DNA from 3 places in the Lysinibacillus sp. FSL W8-0992 genome. Region 2 is predicted to be linked to each of the others. Evidence: a T-box and tRNA genes for the amino acid it is inferred to sense, from the RefSeq annotation. Region 2 holds a T-box; the other regions hold tRNA genes.
The links. The T-box of region 2 lies ahead of serS (serine--tRNA ligase). A T-box ahead of a tRNA ligase gene usually reads a tRNA of that ligase, here a tRNA-Ser.

Region 1 (6,912 bases), 780 kb from region 2:
TGCAAATATGTAAGATCAGAGAAGCCCCAGAAAATTTTTGGGTTTTCTGCTAGTAGCTCATAATCAATTTTACTAGCAATTCGCGCAGAGCCATATCCACCTTTTACACAAAAAATTGCCTTCACCTCAGGGTCTCGAACCATTGCATGAAAGTCTGCAAGTCTCACTTCATCACTACCTGCTAAGTAGTCATGCTTCGCCGTAATCGTGTCCCCTATTTTATAGCGGAGGCCTAACTCATCTAGAAAAGCTAATGCATCTCCTAATTTTTCTGGCTCCTCAAGACTGGACAAACATACAACACCAACCGTATCGCCTTTTTCTAAATGTGCGACTGTACTTATCACACTACCCCCTCCAATTCTATCTCTAATTCTAGCATATGCATCATTTATCAGACTAAAATAAAAAAGCGTAGACTGCAAAATGAAGTCTACGCCTTAATTTTTTATTTTGTACCACCGTAAATAACAGTAACATTAGGATGATTTAATAATCTGCTAGCTGGGAACGTTTCTGTTACTTCCCCGCCTCGTAACTTTTCAATAGCTTCTAGCTTCTTTTCTCCAAATGCAATGAGAACAATTGCCTTCGCATTCATAATAGATTGGATACCCATTGTAATAGCATGCGTAGGTACTTCCTCTGGACGATCAAAATAAATAGCATTTTCAGTTCGCGTTGATTCTGTAAGTTCGACAATGTTTGTAAGCGAATCAAATGACGTACCAGGCTCATTAAAGCCAATATGTCCATTTACCCCAATACCAAGCAGCTGTAAATCAATACCACCAGCTTCCGCAATTCGAGCATCATATGCTACACATTCAGCGGCTAAATCCTCCGCCTTACCATTTGGTAAATGTATATTTTCCTCATTGATATCTACATGATTAAATAAATTCTCATGCATAAACGTCCAATAGCTTGCAGGGCTAGTTTGTTCTAAACCTACATATTCATCAAGATTAAATGTTGTAACTTCCTTAAAGGAAATATCACCAGCTTGTTGACGCTTAACTAATTCTTTATACATGCCGACTGGTGAACCACCTGTTGCTAGTCCTAAAATGCTTGCTGGTTTTGCTTGTAGTTGCTCAGTAAAAATATGTGCAGCTACCTCACTCATTTCTTCGTAAGAATTTACTTCTATCCACTTTATTTCATTCGTCATTTATATACCTACCTTTAGAATCGTTATTTTTAACTAAAAATGGGAAATTCATTACTATCTAGTAGTGAATATATTAATTCTACAAGTTATTTAGCTGTATTTCTATTATTTTCTTTATCTATTTTTTACGTGTATTCTTTTGCTATTTCGGTTATGTTAATTAGTAAGGAAGTGAGGCGATTTTATGAATTCTCAAATACAACAATATTTAAATTATCTTCAATTTCAAGGATCTATAGAGCCGTCTATCAAGCTACTTGGTCAATTACAAACAAAACATCTACATACAATACCCTATGAAAATTTAGACGTTGCCTTGAAACGCGGCATCTCCTTTGCTATTCCTGATCTTTTTCAAAAAATCATTGTTCAACGACGCGGAGGCAATTGCTTTGAACTAAATATTTTATATAGCTGGTTACTCCGTGAGCTCGGTTTTTCTGTCACAAATCGCTATGCACAATTTTGGCGCAATATGGATGCGAATACACCACTTGAAGATGTCCCTATGCATCAGCTACTTCTCGTCCAATTTGACGGTGTACCTTATATCTCTGACGTTGGTGTAGGTGCACTAGCCCCATGTAAACCAGTGCCGTTAATTGCTCACCACGAACATCGAGAAGGTAATGAGCTATACAAAATTGAATGGGATGACACGTACGGCTGGATGCTTTATGAGCAAACACCACACAATTGGCGTCTACTTTACAACTTCACAGATAACGATAACGATGCCAATTTTGCCCCACGGCTTTCACACCAAAAAAATAAAATCGCAATGATTCGCACTCCTTCTGGACGACATACTATGTTCAATAATGAATTTCGTATATATGAAGGGCAATCTTTAACAACTTATACAACACATACTGAGCAAGAGTGGCAGCAAGCTCTTGAACGTTATTTTCATATATCGATCACTTAAAAAAGGATGCATTGTTGGAATGCATCCCTTTACGCTTCTAATTTGCTGTTCGTTTTAGCAACTCATATACTACTTCGCCATTGTGAAGTTCCTTGACTAAACCAATACCGTCTACAAAATAATAGGTTTTCACTACATCAATATATTTAAAACTTTCTTCTAGTACAGCTACATTTTTATAGTTAACACCACCTGCTCGAACCGTTCCATCCGTCGTTTGAACAGTTATACGATTACCGTTAACTGGACCTTCATCGTCTTCGTGAACAATTACGCCAATTCTTAGAGGAAGCCCTATATAGAAGTCGTAATGTGAGCTATATTCTTGAGCAATTGCTTGAGCATATACTGAGCCATCATAATATAATAACTCATCATTAAACTGCTTATTATTGGTCATATTAGCAATTGACCAAACATCGTTTTTATTATCATTATGGCTGTATTGATAATTTAATGTATATCTTAGGCCATCATCTGGTGAGTAAAATGCATAGGTGTATTTATTTGCAGGATCCTTTTGTAAATTTGGCTTTGAAAGGGTCATGGCACGAGCAACAAATGCTGAAAAATGTGCACGTGTTAATGGCAATTTAGGTTTAAATGTACCATCCTGATAACCGCTCGTAATATTATTGTTCGCTACCGCTAATATTTCCTTATAACCTGGTGTTTTCTCCGTAACATCCGTAAAATAATAAGGGCTCGTTCCCTTTAATTTAAAAGCACGTTGTAAAACAATGGCCATATCTGCTCTCGATAGCGTCCCATTCGGATTAAATTTCTTTGTTGCCTCGAATATGCCAGCATTTTGTGTAGCAGCGATTTCTTTATAGTAGACATGTGATGTCGGGACATCTTGATACTTCGGATTTTTCACATTCGTCGTTTTCAATCCTAACGCACGAGTTAACATGACAGCTACTTGAGCTCTTGTTACATATTCATTCGGTTTAAAAGTGCCATTAGGATACCCTTTAATAATCCCACGTTCAACTAAATAATCTATTTCCGTATTTAACGTATTGTCAGATGACACATCTTTAAAACTAGCTGCATATACCGGCTGAATCTGTAATAACCCAAAAATCATAACTACAATCAACATCCTACTTATTTTCTTCATCCTATTCCCCCTATATTTACTCCCATCCTTGTTATCCTATTCATCAAGTAAAATAAATATTAACTAAAAAGACATTTTTAATAGTTTTCTTGCATTAGTATCTAAGTATTCCATACCCGTTTGAAAATGTGCTTACACTTCTAATAGAGTTATAGCTCTTGTAAAATAAAAAACCTCTGCAAGACTTTGCAGAGGCGTTAAAGTTTATTCATTTTTCTTATTTTGAATTAAACCAAAACCTAGTCCAGTAGGGTCTACTAAATACGCAAGATAAAATTCATCAAATTCCATTTTTTCTCGGACAATAATAGCTCCCTCCTCCATAGCTTTTGCAATAGCGTCATCAATTGAATCTACTTCAATTTGCACGCGTACTCCATGTGGATAATCGATGCTTTTTTACCTTGTACTGTTTCAGAATATAAAAAAAAGACCTCAACAGAGTTGTTGAAGTCTTTTAAATTTACTTTGGATACCGGTGGTCGGGGTCGAACCGACACTCCAAAGGAACACGATTTTGAGTCGTGCGCGTCTGCCAATTCCGCCACACCGGCATAATACTTTAGAGATAAAAAAAATCGGAGTATCCGATTAAGTAAAAAATATGGAGGCGGCAACCGGATTTGAACCGGTGATAAAGGTGTTGCAGACCTGTGCCTTACCACTTGGCTATGCCGCCATATTATTGGAGCGGAAGACGAGGTTCGAACTCGCGACCCCCACCTTGGCAAGGTGGTGTTCTACCACTGAACTACTTCCGCATAAATGGCTGGGGTACCTGGATTCGAACCAGGGCATGACGGAATCAAAATCCGTTGCCTTACCGCTTGGCTATACCCCAACAATGGGGCGACTGATGGGAATCGAACCCACGAATGCCGGAACCACAATCCGGTGCGTTAACCACTTCGCCACAACCGCCACTGCTTTATAGTTTTACGTTAATTTTATATTAAATGGGGCGACTGATGGGAATCGAACCCACGAATGCCGGAACCACAATCCGGTGCGTTAACCACTTCGCCACAACCGCCATAAAATTAATTGGCAGGGGCAGTAGGAATCGAACCCACATCAAAGGTTTTGGAGACCTCTATTCTACCGTTAAACTATGCCCCTATAAAAAAACTGGTGGAGGGGGACGGATTCGAACCGCCGAACCCTAAGGAGCGGATTTACAGTCCGCCGCGTTTAGCCACTTCGCTACCCCTCCGGGAAAACATGGTGCCGGCTATAGGAATCGAACCCACGACCTACTGATTACAAGTCAGTTGCTCTACCTGCTGAGCTAAACCGGCAAAAAAACCTGATGGGTCAGGACGGAATCGAACCGCCGACACTTAGAGCTTCAATCTAATGCTCTACCAACTGAGCTACTGACCCATATTATTATTTTGAAAAAATGGCGGTCCCGACCGGGATCGAACCGGCGATCTCCTGCGTGACAGGCAGGCATGTTAACCGCTACACCACGGGACCATTTTGGTTGCGGAGACAGGATTTGAACCTGTGACCTTCGGGTTATGAGCCCGACGAGCTACCACTGCTCCACCCCGCGACAATACTATTTGATTTTAAAAATGGTGGAGGATGACGGGCTCGAACCGCCGACCCTCTGCTTGTAAGGCAGATGCTCTCCCAGCTGAGCTAATCCTCCATCTGGGTATTCGTTATAAATGGTGACCCCTACGGGATTCGAACCCGTGTTACCGCCGTGAAAGGGCGGTGTCTTAACCGCTTGACCAAGGGGCCTTACTAATTGGAATCGTAAAGTGCTGGCGGAGAGTAAGGGATTTGAACCCTTGAGACAGTGTTAACCGCCTACACGATTTCCAATCGTGCTCCTTCGGCCACTCGGACAACTCTCCAAGAATGGCTCCGAAGGCAGGACTCGAACCTGCGACAACCTGATTAACAGTCAGGTGCTACTACCAACTGAGCTACTTCGGAATAATGTTATTATGTATAGCCTAGCGACGTCCTACTCTCACAGGGGGAAGCCCCCAACTACCATCGGCGCTAAAGAGCTTAACTTCCGTGTTCGGTATGGGAACGGGTGTGACCTCTTTGCCATCATCACTAGACTATTTAAAAGACAAGATTCATTATAACATAAAATGTTATAAATGCAAGCTTTTTTCAAAGCTTTCTTGTTCTTTCAAAACTGGATAAACGTTTCATTGAATGTTTCAAACTTTTTTGGTTAAGTCCTCGATCGATTAGTATTCGTCAGCTCCATGTGTCACCACACTTCCACCTCGAACCTATCTACCTCATCGTCTTTGAGGGATCTTACTTACTTGCGTAATGGGAAATCTCATCTTGAGGGGGGCTTCATGCTTAGATGCTTTCAGCACTTATCCCGTCCACACATAGCTACCCAGCGATGCCTTTGGCAAGACAACTGGTACACCAGCGGTGTGTCCATCCCGGTCCTCTCGTACTAAGGACAGCTCCTCTCAAATTTCCTACGCCCACGACGGATAGGGACCGAACTGTCTCACGACGTTCTGAACCCAGCTCGCGTACCGCTTTAATGGGCGAACAGCCCAACCCTTGGGACCGACTACAGCCCCAGGATGCGATGAGCCGACATCGAGGTGCCAAACCTCCCCGTCGATGTGGACTCTTGGGGGAGATAAGCCTGTTATCCCCGGGGTAGCTTTTATCCGTTGAGCGATGGCCCTTCCATGCGGAACCACCGGATCACTAAGCCCGTCTTTCGACCCTGCTCGACTTGTAGGTCTCGCAGTCAAGCTCCCTTGTGCCTTTACACTCTACGAATGATTTCCAACCATTCTGAGGGAACCTTTGGGCGCCTCCGTTACCTTTTAGGAGGCGACCGCCCCAGTCAAACTGTCCGCCTGACACTGTCTCCTGCCCCGCTAAGGGGCATGGGTTAGAATTTCAATACAACCAGGGTAGTATCCCACCGACGCCTCCTTCGAAGCTGGCGCTCCGAGATCTCTGGCTCCTACCTATCCTGTACAAGTTGTACCAAAATTCAATATCAGGCTACAGTAAAGCTCCACGGGGTCTTTCCGTCCTGTCGCGGGTAACCTGCATCTTCACAGGTACTATAATTTCACCGAGTCTCTCGTTGAGACAGTGCCCAGATCGTTACGCCTTTCGTGCGGGTCGGAACTTACCCGACAAGGAATTTCGCTACCTTAGGACCGTTATAGTTACGGCCGCCGTTTACTGGGGCTTCAATTCGCAGCTTCGCTTGCGCTAACCACTCCTCTTAACCTTCCAGCACCGGGCAGGCGTCAGCCCCTATACGTCACCTTACGGTTTTGCAGAGACCTGTGTTTTTGCTAAACAGTCGCCTGGGCCTATTCACTGCGGCTCTCGTGCGCTTGCACGCTCAAGAGCACCCCTTCTCCCGAAGTTACGGGGTCATTTTGCCGAGTTCCTTAACGAGAGTTCTCTCGCACACCTTAGGATTCTCTCCTCGACTACCTGTGTCGGTTTGCGGTACGGGCACCTCTCACCTCGATAGAGGCTTTTCTTGGCAGTGTGAAATCAGGAACTTCGTCCATACGGACTCGCCATCACAGCTCAACGTTATAGTGTGCGGATTTGCCTACACACACGCCTTACTGCTTGGACGCGCACAACCAACGGCGCGCTTACCCTATCCTACTGCGTCCCCCCATTTCTCAAACGGTGAGGAGGTGGTAC
Region 2 (6,912 bases):
CATCTGTTGAACGTGCAAGTGGCATTGCTCTATTCTTCCAAGGTATCGGTAACTTCTTCGGCAGCTTATGGGGCGGTATTACTGACTTTGTTGGTGGATTATTTTAAAAACTAATATAAAGAACACGTTTATGTTTGAAAAAGCATAACGTGTTCTTTTTCACATTTTACTGGCTATGTGCATACGCTAATAGGCGAAAGGATGTGGCTAAATGTGTGGTATTACAGGGTGGGCTAGCTTTAAAAAGGATTTACGAACAAGTGATAAAATCATGAAGTCAATGGCGCAAGCATTAAGTAAACGAGGCCCTGATGATGAAAATACTTGGTGTAATGAACATATTGCATTTGGCCATCGACGGTTAGCGGTTATTGATTTAATAGGTGGCAAGCAACCGATGATGAAAAAACATGATGGCGTAAACTATGCCATTACATATAATGGCGAGCTGTATAATACAGAAGAATTACGTAAAGAACTACAAACGAGAGGGCATGTTTTTACAACTCAGTCAGATACGGAAGTATTAATAACTGCTTATATTGAATGGAAAGAACAATGTGTGAACTATTTAAATGGCATATTTGCTTTTGGCGTGTGGGATGAACAAACAGAATCACTTTTTCTGTGTCGTGACCGTCTTGGGGTAAAGCCTTTGTATTATACGGAGCAGCAAGAAGGGTTACTTTTTGCATCAGAGGTAAAGGCGCTATTTGCTCATCCAGCAGTCCATCCAATTGTTAATACAGAAGGGCTTGCTACGATAATGGCTGTAGGACCATCTAAAACACCTGGTAAGTCGCTATTTCATAATATTAATGAATTACGGCCAGGATATGCAATGAGGTATTCAAGAGACGGGGTACGTATATGGCAATATTGGCAGCTTCAAAGCAAAAAACATGAAGAGTCATTGGAAGATACAATTGATCATGTACGCTATTTACTGACAGATGCTATCGAACGACAACTTGTATCAGATGTACCGATTTGCACATTTCTGTCTGGAGGTTTAGATTCTAGTATTATTACCGGTATTGCGGCAAATAGCTTCCAGCAACAAAATAAAGGCAAACTTCATACGTACTCTATCGACTATGAGGATAACGAACGATTCTTTAATCCACACGCTTTTCAAACTTCAACTGACACTTATTGGATTAAAAAAATGAACGACTCATTTGATACAACGCATCATGCTGAGCAAATTTCACAACAACAATTAATCGATTTATTAATAGAAGCTGTCATTGTCAGAGATGCCCCTGGTATGGCGGATGTTGACTCCTCGTTACTATGGTTTTGCCGAGAAATAAAAAAAGATTTTACGGTCGCTTTATCGGGGGAATGTGCAGATGAAATATTCGGTGGTTATCCATGGTTTAAAGAAAAGACTACCGGCTTTCCATGGATTCGATCACTTCCAGAAAGAACAGCTATGTTACGGCAGGAATGGCGCAACAAGTTAGACGTGGAAAATTACGCACAGCAAGTATATGATCAAACGATTGGAGAAGTACCTTATCTCGAGGGGGAAAGTTCAGAGGCAGCACAGCACCGTGAAATGTTTTATTTAAACATGGTATGGTTTATGCAAACATTGCTAGAACGAAAAGATCGGATGAGTATGGGCGCGAGTCTAGAGGTGCGTGTGCCATTTGCAGATCATCGGCTTGTAGAATATACATGGAATATTCCTTGGGAAATGAAAAATTTAGACGGTATGGAAAAAGGCTTACTTCGAAAAGCGATGTCACATTTATTGCCAGAGGAAGTGTTATATCGCAAAAAGAATCCATATCCGAAAACGTATCATCCTATTTATACTGCAGGTGTTCAAACGTGGTTAAAAGAAATATTAAACGATAAAAATTCAGTTCTTCATGAATTTTTTGAACGACAAAAACTAGTAGAGTTAATTGAGTCTGGAGGAAGTTCATTTAAAGTGCCATGGTATGGACAATTAATGGCTGGTCCGCAACTCTTAGCCTATTTAGGGCAAATTCATACGTGGTTTAAGCATTATAATATTCAACTAAAAGAAAATGGATAAAAAGCACAACCATCTTATCACTTTAATCGTGATGTAGATGGTTGTTTACGTTGTATTGCCCAGCAATTCATTAATTTCTCGACGGATGTTTCAATTTCATGCACAGGTATACCGCCAAAGCCAAGTAAAAATTGAGCTTGTGAGGCTGTATCCTCATCAAGTCGATAATCTGATAATGGATAGATACCTATTCCTGCAGCATTGGCACTTTGCTGTAATTGTTTCTCGGATAATTCATGCTGAACGTTGAGCAAGATGTGCATGCCTGCTTGCTCTCCCGTTATTTTAATTTGAGTAGAATAATTTTCTAAAATGGTAGTTAGCTTCTCATGCTTTTTTCGATATACTTTTCGCATACGATTCAAATGCTTTGAAAAGTGACCATCTCGCATAAAATTGGCTACAATGTGCTGATCAAATCTAGGTACTGTCGATGAATAATAATTAAAGACGTCATTATAAGTAGCTAGCAGCTTTGGTGGAAGCACAAAATAAGCAACTCGCAAAGATGGCATTAATGATTTTGTAAAGGTACTCATATAAATGACTTTGTCATTGCGATCTAATGCTTGAAGAGCAGGAATTGGTTTTCCAGTATAACGAAATTCAGAATCATAATCATCCTCAATGATATATCGTGATGGGCTTTGTGCGGCCCAATTCAATGCCTGGGCACGTCTTGTGGCAGATAATACAGCGCCAGTAGGGAATTGATGCGATGGCGTTATATAAACAACGTTGGCAGTTGTTTTTTCTAATTCCTGAATAAGAATTCCTTCATCGTCTACAGAGATTGGACAAACTTTTCGCTTATGTTGTAGAAACATCCGATGCACTGTTGGATAACCAGGGTTTTCGAGCGCAAAGCAAGTATCTTCACTGAAGAGACGTAATATCATCGGAAGTAATTGTTCAGTACCGGAGCCAATAACAATTTGTTCAGGGCTACAAATAACGCCACGTGATTGATATAAATAATTAGCAATCTCCGTACGTAATGCTAATTCTCCCTGTGGCTCACCTGTTAATAATAGTTCCTTCGAGGCATCATCAAATAGCTCTTTTGCATATTTTCGCCACGTTTGAAATGGGAAGGCATCAATATCAATGGAACCAGGGTTAAAATCAATGGAATATGATTTTTTCCGAGGCTGCTCTGTTAGGTATGTGGATGTGTCTTGCTGAATATATGGAAGTTCATCAATTTCCTCAACAAAATAACCGACCCTCGATTTTGACATAATATAACCTTCAGCAAGTAACTGCGCATAGGCAATTTCAATAGTCGTTTGAGAAATATTTAAAAAATCTGCTAATTTTCTTTTTGAAGGTAATTTTTCTCCAACGGTAATTTTCTTTGTAGTAATGGCTTCTTTTATCCCGCTATAAAGCTGATCATATAGCGGTTTTCCACCATCTTTTTCAAGCTGAAATAAGAGCATATCCATGAGCGATTATTCTCCTGACCTTATAATTATTTTGTAAACTGAATATTTTGATATGGTCAATTTCTATTATACTAAATTTTATCACAAAGGTGGAGGTAGAAAATAATGAAGCAAACAGGAACTGAATTAGTGAAGCGTGGGATGGCTGAAATGCAAAAGGGTGGCGTAATTATGGATGTCATAAATGCAGAACAGGCAAAAATTGCTGAAGCGGCAGGGGCTGTAGCTGTTATGGCGTTAGAGCGCGTACCTTCGGATATACGAAAGGCTGGAGGAGTTGCGCGCATGGCAGATCCGCGTATTGTTGAAGAAGTTATGGGAGCAGTCACTATTCCAGTAATGGCAAAGGCACGTATTGGTCATATTGTTGAAGCGCGAGTATTAGAAGCTATGGGCGTTGATTATATTGATGAGAGTGAGGTATTAACGCCAGCAGATGAGGAATTTCATTTATTAAAGAGTGATTATACAGTACCATTCGTATGCGGTTGTCGTGATTTAGGTGAGGCAGCTCGTCGTATCGGTGAAGGGGCGTCTATGCTACGAACGAAAGGTGAGCCAGGTACAGGTAATATTGTAGAGGCTGTCCGTCATATTCGTAAGGTCAATGCGCAAGTGCGAAAAGTTGTCGGAATGACTGAGGATGAGCTAATGACAGAAGCGAAATTACTAGGTGCTCCTTTTGAATTATTACGAGAAATTAAAAGGCTTGGTCGCTTACCAGTTGTAAACTTTGCAGCAGGTGGTGTTGCGACGCCAGCAGATGCTGCCCTTATGATGGAATTAGGTGCCGATGGTGTATTTGTTGGGTCAGGTATTTTTAAATCAGAAAATCCCGAGAAATTTGCACGTGCCATTGTCGAAGCAACGACACATTATAAAGACTATCAATTGATTGCAGAAATTTCAAAGGAGCTTGGCGTGCCGATGAAAGGTATTGATATTGCACAGCTGAGTCAAAGTGAACGTATGCAAGAACGAGGCTGGTAACATGAAAATAATCGGTGTGTTAGCATTACAGGGTGCTGTTCGAGAGCATGTACAAATGTTAGATGCACTTGGATGTCAAACGGTTTTAGTAAAGCATAAGGAGCAGCTAGTAGGGCTTGATGGTCTAGTATTACCTGGTGGAGAAAGTACGACGATGCGCAAGTTGCTAAATCGCTATGACCTGCTAGAACCAATACGAACACTTGCACAACAAGGATTACCGATGTTCGGCACTTGTGCAGGTCTCATTTTACTCGCAAAAGAGCTGGTCGATCATGAACCACATTTAGCTGTCATGGATGTTGTCGTTGCGAGAAATTCGTATGGACGTCAAGTAGATAGCTTTGAAGTGGAGTTGGATGTTCCAGCAATTGGTGAAGCGATATCTGCTGTTTTTATTCGAGCACCGCATATTGTGTCAGTCGGCGAAGGTGTGGAAGTGTTAGCTGTGCATGAAGGTAAAATTGTGCTAGCACGTGATAGGCATTTACTTGGATGTTCATTTCATCCTGAACTAACGACAGATTCGCGTATTCTCGAATATTTTGTGACGTCTATGGTGTGACTTGCAAAATCTCGAATCATATAGTACAGTAGGATAAAATTTAAATAAGTAAACACGATGATGGGAAGTAGTAACAAGCACGTTTTTTTTAGAGAGTCAGCGGTTGGTGGAAGCTGATAAAAGCACTTGTGAATCCGTCCTGGAGTTGCGCAGTCGAAGTAAATGAAGTAGGCTGTCGCCGGCTGAAATGCCGTTATGAGATAAGTGGACTAGGCAAAGTGTCTGGTCAATTAGGGTGGCAACGCGGGTAGCTCTCGTCCCTTTCATGGGATGAGGGCTTTTTTGTGTTCCATCATAAATAAAACACCCATCATTATGAAATCTACTACTGGAGGTATGAACGATGTTAGATATTAAACGCGTCCGTGATAACTTTGCGGAAATTAAAGAAATGCTATTAACACGTAACGAGGATTTAGGAAACTTAGACGATTTTGAAGCTTTAGATACGAAGCGTCGCGAATTAATCGCAAAGGCAGAAGAGCTTAAAGCTGAACGAAATAAAGTGTCTGAACAGATTTCTGTTATGAAACGTAATAAAGAAAATGCTGATGAAGTAATCGCTCGTATGCGTCAGGTTGGCGATGAGATTAAAGAGTTAGATACACAGCTAAATGAAGTAGAAGATCGTTTTAAAGATATGATGATGCGTTTACCAAACGTTCCACATGAATCTGTGCCAGTTGGTACTACTGAAGACGATAATGTTGAGGAATATACTTGGGGCGAAGTACCAACTTTTGATTTCGACATTAAAGCACACTGGGATATTGCAACAGATTTACAAATTGTCGATTTTGAACGCGGTGCAAAAGTAACTGGAAGCCGTTTCTTATTCTACCGTGGCTTAGGTGCTCGTTTAGAACGTGCATTAATGAGTTTTATGATGGATTTACATGCAGAAGAGCATGGCTATGAAGAAATGCTACCACCTGTTATTGTGAATCGAGACAGCTTAACAGGTACAGGTCAGCTGCCTAAGTTTGAGGAAGATGTATTTAAAGTAGATGATACAGACTACTTTATGATTCCAACAGCAGAAGTACCAGTTACGAATTTCTACCGCGATGAAATTCTTCCTATTGAAGCTTTACCACAGGGCTTTGCAGCATATAGTGCTTGCTTCCGCTCAGAAGCGGGCTCTGCAGGTCGCGATACACGTGGCTTAATTCGCCAGCACCAATTCAATAAAGTAGAATTAGTACGTTTTGTTAAACCTGAAGAATCTTACGAGCAACTAGAATTATTAACTGGTCACGCTGAAAAAGTACTGCAATTATTAGGTTTACCTTACCGTAAGTTAAAAATGTGTACAGCTGATTTAGGTTTCACAGCTGCGAAAAAATATGATTTAGAAGTTTGGATTCCGGCACAAAATATGTACCGTGAAATTTCTTCTTGCTCAAACTTTGAGGATTTCCAAGCGCGCCGTGCGAATATTCGTTTCCGCCGTGAGCCAAATGCAAAACCAGAATATGTGCACACATTAAACGGCTCAGGTCTTGCAATTGGTCGAACAGTGGCTGCTATCCTTGAAAACTATCAGCAAGCCGATGGAAGTGTAGTGATTCCAGAGGTATTAGTTCCTTATATGGGCGGAAAAACAGTGATTGCACCAAAATAACAAATTACTGTGGTCACAGATCCGTAATTACAGGCTTCTACTGACAGAAATGTAGTAATTCCACAGGTAAAAGCAAAGACAATACGATAAGCTATTTTAGTTAATCTGGTTTTAGATTTTCTAAAATAGCTTTTTTTTGCTTTTTTAGCGCTCGAATCTCTCATTATTTTAGAAAATTCGTTATAATGAGTATAATTCATGGGGACAAGGGGGGAGAAAATTCATGGTTCTA
Region 3 (6,912 bases), 1.2 Mb from region 2:
AGGGCTATTTACATTATTCTCTCCTAAAGGAAAAATAAAAAGAGCAGTGTCTACTTTACTAACAGACATAGCTCTTAAAAGTCGCTTATACTATTTGGTACAGAAATATCCTAGAGATGTTCACTCATTACTATTTTGCATACTTACCATGCCACACAATATTACGGTAGTTTTCCACGTCCGTGTCTCCCTCTGTATTAACAAATAGTATATTTGATTGTGCATTTAGCTGTAATGCCGCCTTTAATTCTGCATAATCCTCATTGGTCATTAATTCATAAAAACATCCGAATGGTGCAGCACCTGATTCGCCTGCAATAATGCGTTGATCCGAAGCAAGTGGGTTAGCTAGTACACGCATGCCCGTTGCAGCTACATTTTCATCACAGCAAATACTAACTTTCGTATACGCTTTTAAAATATCCCAAGCTATGGGATTTGGCTCCCCACATGCTAAGCCAGCCATAATCGTTTGCATTTCTCCACCGACAGTAACAAAATGCTCCGTTCCCTGTTTAAAACTTTCGTAGAAGCAATTTGCTGCATCAGGCTCTACTAAAACAACTGTTACTTGCTGACCATAAAAATGTTGTAGAAAAGCAACGACTGCTCCCGCAAAGGAACCTACCCCTGCCTGTAAAAATACATGGGTTGGTGCTTCTTCTAATTGATCGACGGCTTCCTTCGCTAAAGTTGTATAGCCTTGCATAATCCATAAAGGGATTTCTTCATAGCCTTCCCACATCGTATCCTGTATGATTACCCAGCCATTTTCCTCTGCCAGCTGTGACGTATAGCGTACGGTATCATCATAATTCATCGTCGTGATTTCCGCATAGGCCCCTTCGTTTTTAATATTTTGCAAACGCTCTTCTGCACTGCCAGCTGGCATATAAATCCGTGCTTTACATCCTAGTTCTCTTGCAGCCCATGCAACCCCCCGTCCATGATTGCCATCTGTCGTTGAAATAAATGTTAAATCGCCTAGTTGTTCTTTTACTTCAGGCGACTTTAATTGTTCGAATGACAGTTCATCAATATGTTGACCTAGCAATTTCGCAACATACTGTCCAATTGCATAAATACCACCTAAAACTTTAAATGCATTTAAGCCAAATCGAAATGACTCATCTTTCATAAATATTTTATTGACCCCTATATGGGATGCTAAAAAATCTAAACTACGTAAAGGTGTCTTTTCGAAACCATCATATGTACGATGAAACTGTTCCACACGATTAACCTGTCTCACTGTGAAATTTTGTAGTACAGGTTCTACTCGTTCTATGTTTTCCTGTAACTGATATTGCCGATTGTACACCCATCTCAATTTATGGCTCATCCTAATCCCCCTCTATTTATCGTTCATTACTATATTACCTGAAAATTCAATTAAAAAGAATAATAGTATGCGCAACAGTAGATGATATTATGTATAAATCGTAAGTACTGAAATCTCACTTATATTTAGCTCTCAAACTTTCACTCTAGCAAAAAAAAACGCAGCAAATGTGATGTTCACATTTACTGCGTTTTAGTATGACCCCTACGGGATTCGAACCCGTGTTACCGCCGTGAAAGGGCGGTGTCTTAACCGCTTGACCAAGGGGCCAATGGCGGAGAAGGAGGGATTTGAACCCTCGCGCCGGTTACCCGACCTACACCCTTAGCAGGGGCGCCTCTTCAGCCTCTTGAGTACTTCCCCACAAATAAAAAAATGGCTCCGAAGGCAGGACTCGAACCTGCGACAACCTGATTAACAGTCAGGTGCTACTACCAACTGAGCTACTTCGGAATAATGGTGGGCCTAAATGGACTCGAACCATCGACCTCACGCTTATCAGGCGTGCGCTCTAACCAGCTGAGCTATAGGCCCATTTGGAGCGGGTGATGAGAATCGAACTCACGACATCAGCTTGGAAGGCTGAGGTTTTACCATTAAACTACACCCGCGTATATGGTGGGTCAGGACGGAATCGAACCGCCGACACTTAGAGCTTCAATCTAATGCTCTACCAACTGAGCTACTGACCCATATACTTCTTACTAAGCTATCAACTTATTTAAAAATGGCGGTCCCGACCGGGATCGAACCGGCGATCTCCTGCGTGACAGGCAGGCATGTTAACCGCTACACCACGGGACCATTTGGTTGCGGGGGCCGGATTTGAACCAACGACCTTCGGGTTATGAGCCCGACGAGCTACCACTGCTCCACCCCGCGAAAATAATATTCATTTATATCGAGTTGTTAGCACACCATTTACAAAATAAAAACTGGAGGAGGTAGAGGGATTCGAACCCCCGCGCGGTGTTACCCGCCTGTCGGTTTTCAAGACCGATCCCTTCAGCCGAACTTGGGTATACCTCCGTAACATTATATAAATGGTGGACCTTGCAGGACTCGAACCTGCGACCGGACGGTTATGAGCCGTCTGCTCTAACCAACTGAGCTAAAGGTCCTTTAAGATGGCGGCGGAGGGAGTCGAACCCACGACCTTTCGGGTATGAACCGAATGCTCTAGCCAGCTGAGCTACACCGCCAGGATCTTTATACTGGTTATAAATTATGGTGGAGCCTAGCGGGATCGAACCGCTGACCTCCTGCGTGCAAGGCAGGCGCTCTCCCAGCTGAGCTAAGGCCCCATAAATTCATGTTACTAGGAAATGGTCGGGAAGACAGGATTCGAACCTGCGACCCCTTGGTCCCAAACCAAGTGCTCTACCAAGCTGAGCTACTTCCCGTTCATTTATTGGCGCGCCCGGCAGGAGTCGAACCCACAACCTTCTGATCCGTAGTCAGACGCTCTATCCAATTGAGCTACGGGCGCTTAATATTTTAAAAATGGTGCCGAGGGCCGGAATCGAACCGGCACGGTAGTCACCTACCGCAGGATTTTAAGTCCTGTGCGTCTGCCAGTTCCGCCACCCCGGCACATTTGGAGCGGAAGACGAGGTTCGAACTCGCGACCCCCACCTTGGCAAGGTGGTGTTCTACCACTGAACTACTTCCGCATGTGCATAAGATTATTTATCCTGGCAATTATGAAATTAAAATAAATGGTGCGGGTGAAGGGAGTCGAACCCCCACGCCTCGCGGCGCTAGATCCTAAGTCTAGTGCGTCTGCCAATTCCGCCACACCCGCATATTATTGTTGGCAATTTAAATGGTGAGCCATGAAGGACTCGAACCTTCGACCCTCTGATTAAAAGTCAGATGCTCTACCAACTGAGCTAATGGCTCAAAAAAATGGTGCCGGCTATAGGAATCGAACCCACGACCTACTGATTACAAGTCAGTTGCTCTACCTGCTGAGCTAAACCGGCATATGGTGGAGGATGACGGGCTCGAACCGCCGACCCTCTGCTTGTAAGGCAGATGCTCTCCCAGCTGAGCTAATCCTCCTGGGTATTATGCCTAGCGACGTCCTACTCTCACAGGGGGAAGCCCCCAACTACCATCGGCGCTAAAGAGCTTAACTTCCGTGTTCGGTATGGGAACGGGTGTGACCTCTTTGCCATCATCACTAGACTATTTTCGGTTTCCAATTTATAACGTATCTTGAAATCCTTATGTATTTCGTTTTGAAGTTGTTTACCTGTCCTTCAAGACAAGAATTATTGTATAACGTTTATCAACATAATGCAACCCTTTTTTATAAAAAAAAGAAATTACTACTTTTTGAAGATATTTTTGTTATGTGAGAGAAATAATCGCTCTGCTAATCATTATAGCAATTGTTTTTTCAAAAGAAAACATTTTATTACATAAAAATTAAAAAGTTTAGTTTTAGCAAATAGAATAAAGAATATATATAAACTACCAAACACAACTACTGTCCTTTTGATAATCTAGCGGTAAACAATTCAAGAGCACATCACGAATTTGCCTGATTGCAGTTTCCCCAATAATCTCGTAGTTAAAACTACTTCGTAACAATTAAAAATGCAGGTGTTAGCTTTCTGTAGGCATTAAGTAAAGTTCACATCAAATACTGAAATTTATTAACATATCCTGAATTCAATCTCCTATCTTTCGTTCCGTTTAACTTACTTTAAGAAAAGCTTTGATTTTCGCTGAAAGTGGCGACTCTAAGTGAAAATCTAAAGCTTTTTATTTAAATATTTCCCTACCATTATTTTCGTTTAGTATTTCGCAAAAACATTCGTCAGTGCAGAAAGTAATTGATCAATTTCTTCGAATGTTGTTGTTGGTCCAAAGGATATTCTAAAAAATTGACGTGCCTCCTCCATCGTATAGCCCATTGATAAAATTGCCTTCGTACCAGATTCACTGTGTATATCACAGGCACTACCAGTTGAAATACAAATACCTGCCTCGTTTAATTTTAACAATACATATTGCCCTTCCACTTTTTCCATTATCAAACCGCATATATTAGGCAGTTGCTCTACACTGTCAATCAATTGACAAGCTGAAGGTAAATTTTTTCGTAAATATTGACGTAGCAAATCATAATGTTGACGCTCATATTGATAATTTTCAATGGCTGCCGCAAACGCAACAATGGCAGGTGTATCTAGTGTTCCACCACGTAAACCTCGTTCATGCGTTACACCAGGCGTTAATGCTGGAACTCGAATTTTTGGATTTATAAATATAGCCCCACACCCTTTAGGTCCTCCTATTTTATGGGCTGAAATCGTCATCGCATCTACGTATGCACTAAATGAATTTGTTGCTAGTTTACAATAGGATTGAACACAATCTACATGGAAAAATATATTTTCGTTATTTGCTATTATTGCAATTTCCTCTACAGGTTGGATGGAACCTATTTCGGAATTTACATGTTGAATCGTTATTAATGCTGTATCTTCCCTTATCGCCTCACGAACTTGTTCTACATCAATACATCCATTAAGCTGTAAAGGTAATTTCGTGATGGTAAACCCCATTTTTTCAAGTGTATTTAATGCTGCATGAACGGATGTATGTTCGGCTTGTGATGAAATAATATGCTTTCCTTTTTTTGAAGCTAAAGCAAGTGACAAAATTGATATTAAATTTCCCTCTGTTCCGCTCCCAGTAAAAATAATCCCATCACTTTCTACACCGAGAGTCCCTGCTACTATAGCCCTTGCCTGCTCAACAAAATAATTTGCTTGTCCTCCTAAATCGTGTAAGCTCGCACTATTTCCATAATACCGTTTTGCAACGTCACAATAAGCCTGAAGCGCATTACTCGCCATTGGAGATGTTGCTGCATAATCCATATAAATCATCTTATTCTCCCTTTCTAGTCATCAAGTCTTGTTTTCCTTTTTATTTTATGTAAAGATATGTGTCAAGACAACTGTAAAGAAGGTATAGCTATGGATGTAAAGACAGACATACTCATTATTGGTAGCGGCATTGCGTCTCTTCAAGCAGCACGACTACTCGGACAATATTTTCAAGTACAGATTGTTACAAAATCCTCTGTTAAAACAAGTAGCTCTTATCGTGCACAAGGAGGAATAGCTGCTGTTACTAGTCCAGAAGATCATATAAAGTTTCATATCACTGATACACTGTCTGCTGGTGAATACCATCATGAAAACAAATTTGTTGATGTACTTATACAGGATGGAATGACGATTATCCAACAACTGCTATTAGATGGATTACCAATTGATCGACTAGATAATGGCGAACCTGCCCTTGGCTTAGAAGGAGCACATAGCCATCATCGCATTTTACATGCTGGTGGTGATAGGACTGGTCAAATACTGATTGATTACTTGCTTCAGCATCTATCTCCAAATGTTCACGTTAATAGCAACGAGATGGCATTCGAGTTGTTAATGAATACGGATGGTGCTTGTATTGGCGTGCTGACAAAAAGCGATAAAGGAATAAAACGTTATTTTGCTCATCACGTCATCCTTGCTTCAGGTGGTGCGGGTGCTCTCTACTCAAGTACTTCTAACTATTCAACGAATACTGGAGACGGTATTGCATTAGCGTATCGTGCGGGTGCTGCCATCAGTGATATGGAATTTATGCAATTTCATCCAAGTCTATTATGGTGTAATGGTGAAGCTAAAGGATTGGTTTCTGAAGCTGTTCGGGGGGCTGGAGGAATTTTTGTTAATGCAGAGCGTCAACCGATTATGGCAGGTGTGCATCCATTGCTCGATTTAGCACCACGTCATGTTACTGCACACACGTTATATATTAAACGTACATTCGGGCAAGAAACGTTTATTGATATTTCAAGCATTCAGGGATTTGATAATAAATTCCCTACTATTACAAAACTTTGCATGGATAACGGTATTGATTTACAAAACGGTCTAATTCCTGTAGCTCCAGGCAGCCATTTTTTAATGGGTGGTGTGATTGCTGATGATACGGGAAGAACCTCGATTTCTAATCTTTATGCAGTTGGTGAGGTTGCTTGTACAGGGGTTCATGGTGCAAACCGTTTAGCTAGCAATTCATTACTTGAAGGCATAACATTCGGTCAAAAAATGGCTCAATTTATTATAAAAACTGGTTGTAAGCAAACTAATTTCACGCTTGCTGTTGCTCATTGCCATCAATCGATGCCTGCTTTATTAACAAAGAAAAACTTACAACAAATAATGATGCACACATTGGGCATCGTCCGAAACCCTTTGGATATGCAGCTTTTGATAGAACAACTACCTTCATTACAAATTCTACGTCAAGTTAATGTAATGGGCCTAAATCAACAGCAACTAGAACTTTACATGATGCATATTGTTGCATCATTGATGGTACATGCTGCCATCACACGAACAGAAACTCGTGGTGCCCACATTCGGAATGATAAGCCTAACAGTGAAGCAAAGTGGGCACAACGCTGGATTATTTTCCAACAAGGACAAATGAAAGTGAGGAATTCATTGTATGAATATCATCAAACTCGAGGAAATGCTCAA

Region 1: it encodes a tRNA-Ser, which carries the amino acid that the T-box ahead of serS (serine--tRNA ligase) is inferred to sense. The anticodon was not compared.
Region 3: it encodes a tRNA-Ser, which carries the amino acid that the T-box ahead of serS (serine--tRNA ligase) is inferred to sense. The anticodon was not compared.

Annotation. Positions count from the first base shown of each region.
Region 1 is NZ_JBBOZQ010000001.1:1,492,713-1,499,624, reverse strand. Features, by position in the region: gene NSQ74_RS07280 (S66 peptidase family protein) at 1-347, opposite strand, end outside; gene nagB (glucosamine-6-phosphate deaminase) at 449-1,162, opposite strand; gene NSQ74_RS07270 (arylamine N-acetyltransferase family protein) at 1,359-2,102, shown strand; gene NSQ74_RS07265 (S-layer homology domain-containing protein) at 2,140-3,228, opposite strand; partial or broken gene NSQ74_RS07260 (VOC family protein) at 3,433-3,618, opposite strand; tRNA gene NSQ74_RS07255 (tRNA-Leu) at 3,702-3,782, opposite strand; tRNA gene NSQ74_RS07250 (tRNA-Cys) at 3,834-3,907, opposite strand; tRNA gene NSQ74_RS07245 (tRNA-Gly) at 3,915-3,989, opposite strand; tRNA gene NSQ74_RS07240 (tRNA-Gln) at 3,995-4,069, opposite strand; tRNA gene NSQ74_RS07235 (tRNA-His) at 4,074-4,149, opposite strand; tRNA gene NSQ74_RS07230 (tRNA-His) at 4,186-4,261, opposite strand; tRNA gene NSQ74_RS07225 (tRNA-Trp) at 4,274-4,347, opposite strand; tRNA gene NSQ74_RS07220 (tRNA-Tyr) at 4,358-4,441, opposite strand; tRNA gene NSQ74_RS07215 (tRNA-Thr) at 4,451-4,526, opposite strand; tRNA gene NSQ74_RS07210 (tRNA-Phe) at 4,539-4,611, opposite strand; tRNA gene NSQ74_RS07205 (tRNA-Asp) at 4,632-4,707, opposite strand; tRNA gene NSQ74_RS07200 (tRNA-Met) at 4,712-4,786, opposite strand; tRNA gene NSQ74_RS07195 (tRNA-Val) at 4,810-4,885, opposite strand; tRNA gene NSQ74_RS07190 (tRNA-Glu) at 4,906-4,980, opposite strand; tRNA gene NSQ74_RS07185 (tRNA-Ser) at 5,005-5,096, opposite strand; tRNA gene NSQ74_RS07180 (tRNA-Asn) at 5,102-5,178, opposite strand; rRNA gene rrf (5S ribosomal RNA) at 5,197-5,312, opposite strand; rRNA gene NSQ74_RS07170 (23S ribosomal RNA) at 5,428-6,912, opposite strand, start outside.
Region 2 is NZ_JBBOZQ010000001.1:714,150-721,061, reverse strand. Features, by position in the region: gene NSQ74_RS03400 (D-alanyl-D-alanine carboxypeptidase family protein) at 1-107, shown strand, start outside; gene asnB (asparagine synthase (glutamine-hydrolyzing)) at 212-2,053, shown strand; gene pdxR (MocR-like pyridoxine biosynthesis transcription factor PdxR) at 2,071-3,501, opposite strand; gene pdxS (pyridoxal 5'-phosphate synthase lyase subunit PdxS) at 3,607-4,491, shown strand; gene pdxT (pyridoxal 5'-phosphate synthase glutaminase subunit PdxT) at 4,493-5,056, shown strand; T-box leader at 5,105-5,321, shown strand; gene serS (serine--tRNA ligase) at 5,400-6,680, shown strand; gene NSQ74_RS03370 (sigma 54-interacting transcriptional regulator) at 6,904-6,912, shown strand, end outside.
Region 3 is NZ_JBBOZQ010000001.1:1,877,424-1,884,335, reverse strand. Features, by position in the region: gene dpaL (diaminopropionate ammonia-lyase) at 131-1,342, opposite strand; tRNA gene NSQ74_RS09410 (tRNA-Glu) at 1,541-1,612, opposite strand; tRNA gene NSQ74_RS09405 (tRNA-Ser) at 1,615-1,705, opposite strand; tRNA gene NSQ74_RS09400 (tRNA-Asn) at 1,719-1,795, opposite strand; tRNA gene NSQ74_RS09395 (tRNA-Ile) at 1,800-1,876, opposite strand; tRNA gene NSQ74_RS09390 (tRNA-Gly) at 1,880-1,953, opposite strand; tRNA gene NSQ74_RS09385 (tRNA-Phe) at 1,959-2,034, opposite strand; tRNA gene NSQ74_RS09380 (tRNA-Asp) at 2,071-2,146, opposite strand; tRNA gene NSQ74_RS09375 (tRNA-Met) at 2,150-2,224, opposite strand; tRNA gene NSQ74_RS09370 (tRNA-Ser) at 2,279-2,371, opposite strand; tRNA gene NSQ74_RS09365 (tRNA-Ile) at 2,387-2,463, opposite strand; tRNA gene NSQ74_RS09360 (tRNA-Met) at 2,471-2,544, opposite strand; tRNA gene NSQ74_RS09355 (tRNA-Ala) at 2,571-2,646, opposite strand; tRNA gene NSQ74_RS09350 (tRNA-Pro) at 2,669-2,745, opposite strand; tRNA gene NSQ74_RS09345 (tRNA-Arg) at 2,755-2,831, opposite strand; tRNA gene NSQ74_RS09340 (tRNA-Leu) at 2,847-2,935, opposite strand; tRNA gene NSQ74_RS09335 (tRNA-Gly) at 2,941-3,015, opposite strand; tRNA gene NSQ74_RS09330 (tRNA-Leu) at 3,062-3,146, opposite strand; tRNA gene NSQ74_RS09325 (tRNA-Lys) at 3,169-3,244, opposite strand; tRNA gene NSQ74_RS09320 (tRNA-Thr) at 3,252-3,327, opposite strand; tRNA gene NSQ74_RS09315 (tRNA-Val) at 3,331-3,406, opposite strand; rRNA gene rrf (5S ribosomal RNA) at 3,417-3,532, opposite strand; gene NSQ74_RS09305 (cysteine desulfurase family protein) at 4,147-5,238, opposite strand; gene nadB (L-aspartate oxidase) at 5,338-6,912, shown strand, end outside; gene nadC (carboxylating nicotinate-nucleotide diphosphorylase) at 6,881-6,912, shown strand, end outside.